2 linked regions of the Gemmatimonas sp. genome follow. The protein of the gene in region 2 binds, or shares a complex with, the protein of the main gene of each other region. Links are inferred from orthologs where the notes say so. Each region holds a gene or a part of one and is shown on either strand. Other genes may lie near its edges. The genes, in order: RMP10_RS07135 and trxA.

Region 1 (3,315 bases), on a different replicon or contig from region 2:
CAGGCACTCCGACCGGGCGTTCGCGGCGGTGGTGAAGGACCTCAAGTCACGCGGCCTGTTGGATGACACGCTGGTAGTCTGCGGCACCGAGTTCGGACGCACGCCGGTGCTCGAGACCGGCGGTGGTGGCGCGGGTGGTAGGGTCACCAACGGGCGCGATCACAATCCGCACGGGTTCAGCATCTGGCTGGCGGGTGGCGGCGTGAAGGGCGGCATGACCTACGGCCGCACCGACGACTTCGGCTTCAAGGTCGTCGAGAACCCCGTGCACATCCACGACCTGCACGCGACCATTCTGCACCTGCTTGGCATCAACCACGAGAAGCTGACCTACAACTACAGCGGTCGCGACTTCCGGCTGACCGACGTGGCCGGCAAGGTGATCCACGACATCATCGCCTGAGGCGACGAGCAGGCAACGGTTCAAGGGGTCGGAGTCGTTGAACGGTTCAAGGGGTCGGTTCAAGGGGTCGGAGTCGTTGAACGGTTCAAGGGGCGGTTCAAGGGGTCAGAGTCGTTGAAACACTCGGCGCCTATTCGATGTGGAGGCACTGACCTTTGCCGTGTTCGCCGAGCGCCTGAAAGCAGGGGCGGTTTCGTCCGATCGGATGGTCACCCACGGGAAGTCGGCGTCGAGCAGCGCGTAGTTCATGAGCAATCGCCCGAGTCGACCGTTACCGTCGAGAAACGGGTAAACGGTGACGAACTCCACATGTGTGAGGACCGCGCGCGAAATCCCCCTGTCTACGGGGAGGCCCCGCTTCTCGCTTGTACGCTCCGGTCGGCGTTGGGCAGCTGCACTCCAGCGAAAACGCTCAGAGCGGCCCCTCCACGCCGGTCGGCACACCCCGAGGCGTCATGGACGGGACGTTCGACCGTCGCACCGCGTCGTAAAGCTGCATGCCCGCGATCATGCCGAGGATCGGGGCCACCCAATACAGCCAGTGGGCCGTCCAGATGCCGCCGACGATTGCCGGCCCCAGCGTGCGGGCCGGGTTGAAGCTTCCGCCAGTGAGCGGACCCGTGACCAGAGCGCCCGCAAAGACCGTCGCACCGAGCACGACGGGGGCGATGCTGGCCGGCACACGGTCGTCCGTGGCGACCGCCATGATGACGAAGCCCAGCAGGCCGGTGAATCCCATCTCGATCACGAACGCGCGCGCCAGCGTCACTGACGGCACCGTTGCCCCGAAGTCGCCCACGGGCCCCAGTAGCCAGGCGAGCAGCGCCGACGCCGCGATGGCGCCGACACATTGGGCCAGGATGTACGGTACGACATCACGCGACGGAAACCGGCGCACCGACCAGAAGCCCAGCGTCACCGCCGGATTGATGTGCGCACCGCCCAGGTGTCCGCTGGCGGCCACGATGACCGTCACCGCGAGACCGAAGGCCAGCGCGACGCCCGCATGACCGAACGCGCTGGTCGAGGCGGCCACCATCGCCGCGCCCGGGCCGATGGCTACGAGCGCGAACGTGCCGAGTGTCTCCGCCACGTAACACCGAACATCAGGGCGACCTGCCGCGTCGCTCACGACGACTCGTGGATACGGCGCGCCTGCTCGGCGAGTGTGGCGGAGTCGAACGACTCGACGGGCAGGGCAAGCAGCGCATTCACGCGTCCCTCCAGCGCGCCGAACGTTTCCTCGAACGCGAGTCGCGCCGCTTCGGGTGTCGTTTCCTCGGCCGGGTCGGGCAGGCCCCAGTGCACCGTCGCAGCGCCGGGCAGAAACGGACACGCATCGCGGGCGTTGTCGCATACCGTGATCACGAGGTCGTGGTGCGCACCCGCCACTGCATCGATATGCTGCGGAGTGCGGCCCTCCCACCGAATGCCGTGCGCACGGAGCGTTTCCACCGCATAGGGATTGACGCGCGCCGCGGGATGGGAGCCTGCACTCGACGCGGCAATCCGTCCTGCCCCTCGCGTCTGCAACAGGGCCTCAGCGATCTGGCTCCGCGCGGAGTTGCCCGTGCAGAGCACCAGCACGGACAACGGGCGGGACATCGTCGAGTTGTTGATGTCAGTCATCGTCATGAGTCGAGGGAGGCAGGCAGGAGGCGGGCCGTCGCGCCGAGCTTTCGCGCCATCGCGGTCGCGGATGCGGGGCAGGCGCTCCTGAACTCCAGGGTGTTCGCAATCTCCGCGGGCACGGCGTCGCGCGTGACCGTCTCGAAGCCGAAGCGCGGGAAGTAGTGCTCGGCGGTCATCGTCAGCAGGTACAACGCGTGGATCCCGCGTGCCTCTGCCTCACACACCACGCGCTGCACGAGCTGGTGTCCGAGGCCATGCCGCTGCCAGTCCGCGCGTACGGCAACCGACCGCAAGAGCGCGTTGTTGCCGCAGACCTCGAGGCCGGCGACTGCCACGACTGTAGCATCGAAATCCGGCGCTGACGCGACGATGAACTGTCGTGCGTCGGAGGCAAGCAGCTCGGTAACACCATCGACGGGAAGGCTCGCACCGGTGAGCAGCTGCAGGATCGCTGGAGTGTCCTCGACGGTCGCTGCACGCATTGAAGCCCGAGCAGCTGCCGGCTTGGTGGCCCGCACAAACGCCGCCATGATCTTGCCTTCCATCGCGGCGACGTTCGCCGTGTCGAGGCCCGACTCGGTCAGGAACTGGACGGCGTCTTCCGGCTTGTAGATCCGCGTGGGTTCGATGTCCGTGTGCGTGAAGCCCGCCTCGGTCAGCAGCGCGTGGAACTCCGATTCCTCGAGCGCGCCCGCCACGCAGCCCACCCAGAGCTCCATGTTGCGCCGCACGTCGTCGGGCATCGCGCCGCGCGTGACGACATCACTCACCGCGAAGCGACCACCAGGCTTGAGCACCCGGAACGCTTCCGCGAGTACGCGCCGCTTGTCGCCAGAGAGATTGATGACGCAGTTCGAGATGATCACGTCGACCGAGTTGTCGGGGAGCGGGATCGCTTCGATCTGGCCTTTCAGAAATTCGACGTTCTCGACCTTCGCCTCGGCCGCGTTCTGCCGCGCGAGCGCCAGCATGTCGTCCGTCATGTCGAGGCCATAGGCCTTGCCCGTCGGTCCGACGCGGCGCGCCGAAAGTATCACGTCGATGCCGCCGCCAGAGCCGAGGTCGAGCACCACGTCGCCAGCGTTGAGCTCCGCCAAGGCCGTCGGGTTGCCGCAGCCGAGCGAGGCGAGCACCGCGGCGGACGGCAGTTTGTCGGTCTCGCCATTCACGTACAGGTTCGACGTGATGGGGTCGACGCTGCCGTTGAACGCGTCGCCGCCGCAACAGGAATTCACCGGGCCGCAGCAGCTGGCGGCCTCGCCCGTCGCCAGCACACGGCG
Region 2 (3,030 bases):
AGATGGTAGATCGGGTGGCTATGGGGCACATCGACCAGCGGCCGGTCGGGGAACACCCGCTTGATCTCGCGACGGAAGCTGTCGTCGAGTCCGTAGTTGTCGTCCACGTGCAGAAAACCACCGCGCGTGAGATACTCGCGCAGGCGCTTCACTTCGATGTCGCTGAGCTTTATCTCGCCGTGTCCCGTGATGTGCAGGAACGGAAAGTCGAACAGCGACGAATCGGTGAACGTGACCTTTGCCTCGGCGCGCTCGATCGGCAGCGCGGTGCGCTCGGCGATCGCGCGAATGAGATTTGGCAAGCTGGACGGATTCGCGTACCAGTCACCACCGCCTTCGTACTGTACGCGGGCGATCGCCAAGCGACCCGGGCCACGTAGCGCAGCGAATGGCGTGAACGCCAGCGATGCGCCGACGACAGCGGCGAGCAGAGCGAAGCGGAGGGAACGACCGGCCGGAAGCCGCATCAGGTATCGTGAGCGAGACGGTAGGCGAGATTACGGCTGGCACCATGTTCGTCCATGAGCCGCTGGACGATGTCACGAGGACGGAACCCTTCCTCGCGCAGGGCCACTGCCACCGCCTGAAGGCCGTCTTCACTCGGGGCGACGACCGACGCGCCACCCAGAACGATCACGATTTCCCCGCGCGGTGGCGTGCCCTCGTAATACGCGGCCACCTCCTCGAGCGTTCCGCGTTTGACCTCTTCAAAATGCTTCGTCAGCTCGCGGGCCACCGCAACCGGGCGGGTGGTGCCGGCAATGGCGGCCAGATCACGCAACGTGTCGACCAAGCGGTTGGGCGATTCGTACAGCACTACGGCGTGCGGCAGGCGGGCGGCGAGGGCCAGCTGCTCCTCGCGCTCCTTCCCCTTCCGCGCCGGGAATCCCAGCATGGTGAAGGGATGCGGTACCATGCCCGATGCCACGAGAGCGGCCAGCACGGCGGACGCGCCCGGAATCGGCACCACCCGTACACCAGCGATTGCTGCGGCTTCAGCCAGTCGGGCACCGGGATCGGACACCAACGGCGTCCCGGCGTCGCTGATCAAGGCGATGGCTTCGCCCTCTTTCAGGCGCGCAACCAGGCGCGGAATGACGCTGGCTTCGTTGTGCTCGTGCACGGCAATCGTGGGCGTCCCGATGCCATAGCGACTGAGCAGGGTGCGCGCGTGCCGGGTATCCTCACAGCAGATCACCGCGCATTCCTTGAGCACGGCGAGGGCACGCAGGGAAATGTCCCCCAAATTCCCGATCGGCGTGCTGACGATATGTAACGCCCCGGACATGGCCGCGGTCGGCCAGAGCGTCGCCGCCCGGTCGGCGAGATCGGAGGCAAGAACCTCCGATTCGGCCGAACCGGGCGCGTCGCCCACCTTGGTCAGGCGTGCTCCTTGAACTTGGCTTCGAGCGCCGGGCGCGGAACCGCGCCGACGACCTGATCCACCAGCTTGCCGTCCTTAAAAAACAGGATCGTGGGGATCGACCGCACGTTGAAACGCGCCGCGGTCCGCTGGTTGTTGTCGACGTCGAGCTTGGCCACCTTCGCCTTGCCCGCGTATTCGGTGGCCAGCGCTTCCACGATCGGCGCGATCATGCGGCACGGCGCACACCACGTGGCCCAGAAATCCACGACCGCGAGCCCTTCGTACTGCTCGATCTCGGCCGCAAAAGTGTCATCCTTCACTTCAACTGCGTTCGCCATCATGTGCTCCGTTGGCGCGGCTTCCGGCCTTTACCGGTTGCTCTCGCGCCCGTCTGCAGGATTAGAATTCGGAATTCGTTCACGCCCGCATCAACACCGCCGAACATGACCGACTCCGTACGCCGCGGCACGCGCATCGCCCACATCGGGATCGCTGTGCGTGCCCTCGACGAGCTGCTTCCCTTCTACCGCGATGTCCTCGGCCTGCCCGAGGTTCCACTGGACGATGCCGACGGCGCCACCATTGCGGGACTGGCAGCCGGCGAATCGTTGGTAGAGCTCCTCGAAGCGAAGTCCGACGACTCTCCGATCGGCAAGTACGTCGCCAAACGAGGCCCCGGTATTCACCACGTGTGTTTCGCGGTGGACGACCTCGACGGCACGATGCAGCGCTGCCGTGATGCCGGCCTCCGACTTATCGATGAAACACCACGCCTGGGCGCGGAGGGGAAGCGCATCGCGTTTCTCCATCCAAGCGCTACCGGCGGCGTGCTCGTCGAACTGTCCGAATACTAGTCTGGGTGTCCAGCGTCACCAGTCCAGGTCGCTACTGTTTAGCGGCAGAACTCTTTCAGCGGGAGGAGGTTGATGTCCTCCACGAACCAGCGGCCACCAGGCCCGCTCACGGTCAGAATCGAGGTCTTGGCGGACCGCGGTCCCTGGAAGAACTCAAGCTGGAACTCCTGTCGCCCGCCCGTCTGCAGACGGGGCCGATCTTCGATAAACGCCCATCGATCGTGCGTGAGCGTGCACTGCATGATGATGAGGCGCTTTTCGAGGTCCTCGCGCTTCATCTGGTCGCGCGCGGCGCCCTTGGTGGTGCCCCAGATGGCGCTCATGGTCTGGAGATCCTGCGCTTTCACGGCCTTCAGGAAGCCCTCCACCGCGGCCTTGCCCGTGACCGCACCGATGGCATCCGGCGCATCGCCCCGCACCGACGGCGCGGCCGCGCCAGGAATCGAGGTCTCGGTGCTCTGGATCGTTCGGGTGCACGCACTCAGGCCGCTCGCCGTGGCGAGCAGCAGAGAGTACATGAGTACACGGTTTTGCATCATCTTACGCGGCACGCAGGCCTCCTACCCACGGTGTTGACCAGCTTGACGGTTCGTCCGCGTGCAGACCTGTCGTTCACAGGCACCAAACACGGTCCCGTCCGTTCGTCGGGGAGAAAGGTACCCCACACGTTCTTCTACCGGATACCCCAGTGACGTCGCTTCGCTACCAGCGCCTCTATGTAAACATCGACCACGTTGCCACGGTCCGGCAGGCACGTCGCAGTGCCGAGCCCGATCCGGTGGCGGCGGCCGTGCTGTGCGAGCAGGCCGG

What was found.
Region 1: the proteins of trxA (region 2) and RMP10_RS07135 are in contact, whole or in part, in an NMR structure (PDB 2IPA), measured with the Bacillus subtilis proteins. The link is inferred for Gemmatimonas sp. from one-to-one orthologs.

Annotation. Positions count from the first base shown.
Region 1 is NZ_JANPLK010000023.1:31,184-34,498, forward strand. The notes cover bases 286-3,284. They hold RMP10_RS07135 (arsenate reductase ArsC), read right to left. Parts: upstream 2,039-3,284; coding sequence 1,532-2,038; downstream 286-1,531. Other genes in these bases: RMP10_RS07125 (DUF1501 domain-containing protein), read left to right, coding at 286-403; RMP10_RS23390 (Fic family protein), read right to left, coding at 509-847; RMP10_RS07130 (aquaporin), read right to left, coding at 816-1,535; arsN2 (arsenic resistance N-acetyltransferase ArsN2), read right to left, coding at 2,035-3,284. Outside these bases: more of RMP10_RS07125, read left to right, coding at 1-285; more of arsN2, read right to left, coding at 3,285-3,315. UniProt on the Bacillus subtilis protein: Catalyzes the reduction of arsenate [As(V)] to arsenite [As(III)]. In vitro, can dephosphorylate para-nitrophenyl phosphate (pNPP).
Region 2 is NZ_JANPLK010000009.1:112,996-116,025, reverse strand. Bases 43-2,756 are described here. They hold trxA (thioredoxin), read right to left. Parts: upstream 1,705-2,756; coding sequence 1,381-1,704; downstream 43-1,380. Other genes in these bases: RMP10_RS03230 (hypothetical protein), read right to left, coding at 2,259-2,738; mce (methylmalonyl-CoA epimerase), read left to right, coding at 1,810-2,220; rsmI (16S rRNA (cytidine(1402)-2'-O)-methyltransferase), read right to left, coding at 467-1,375; RMP10_RS03250 (DUF4159 domain-containing protein), read right to left, coding at 43-467. Also shown: more of RMP10_RS03250, read right to left, coding at 1-42; RMP10_RS03225 (pyridoxine 5'-phosphate synthase), read left to right, coding at 2,909-3,030. UniProt on the Bacillus subtilis protein: Participates in various redox reactions through the reversible oxidation of its active center dithiol to a disulfide and catalyzes dithiol-disulfide exchange reactions.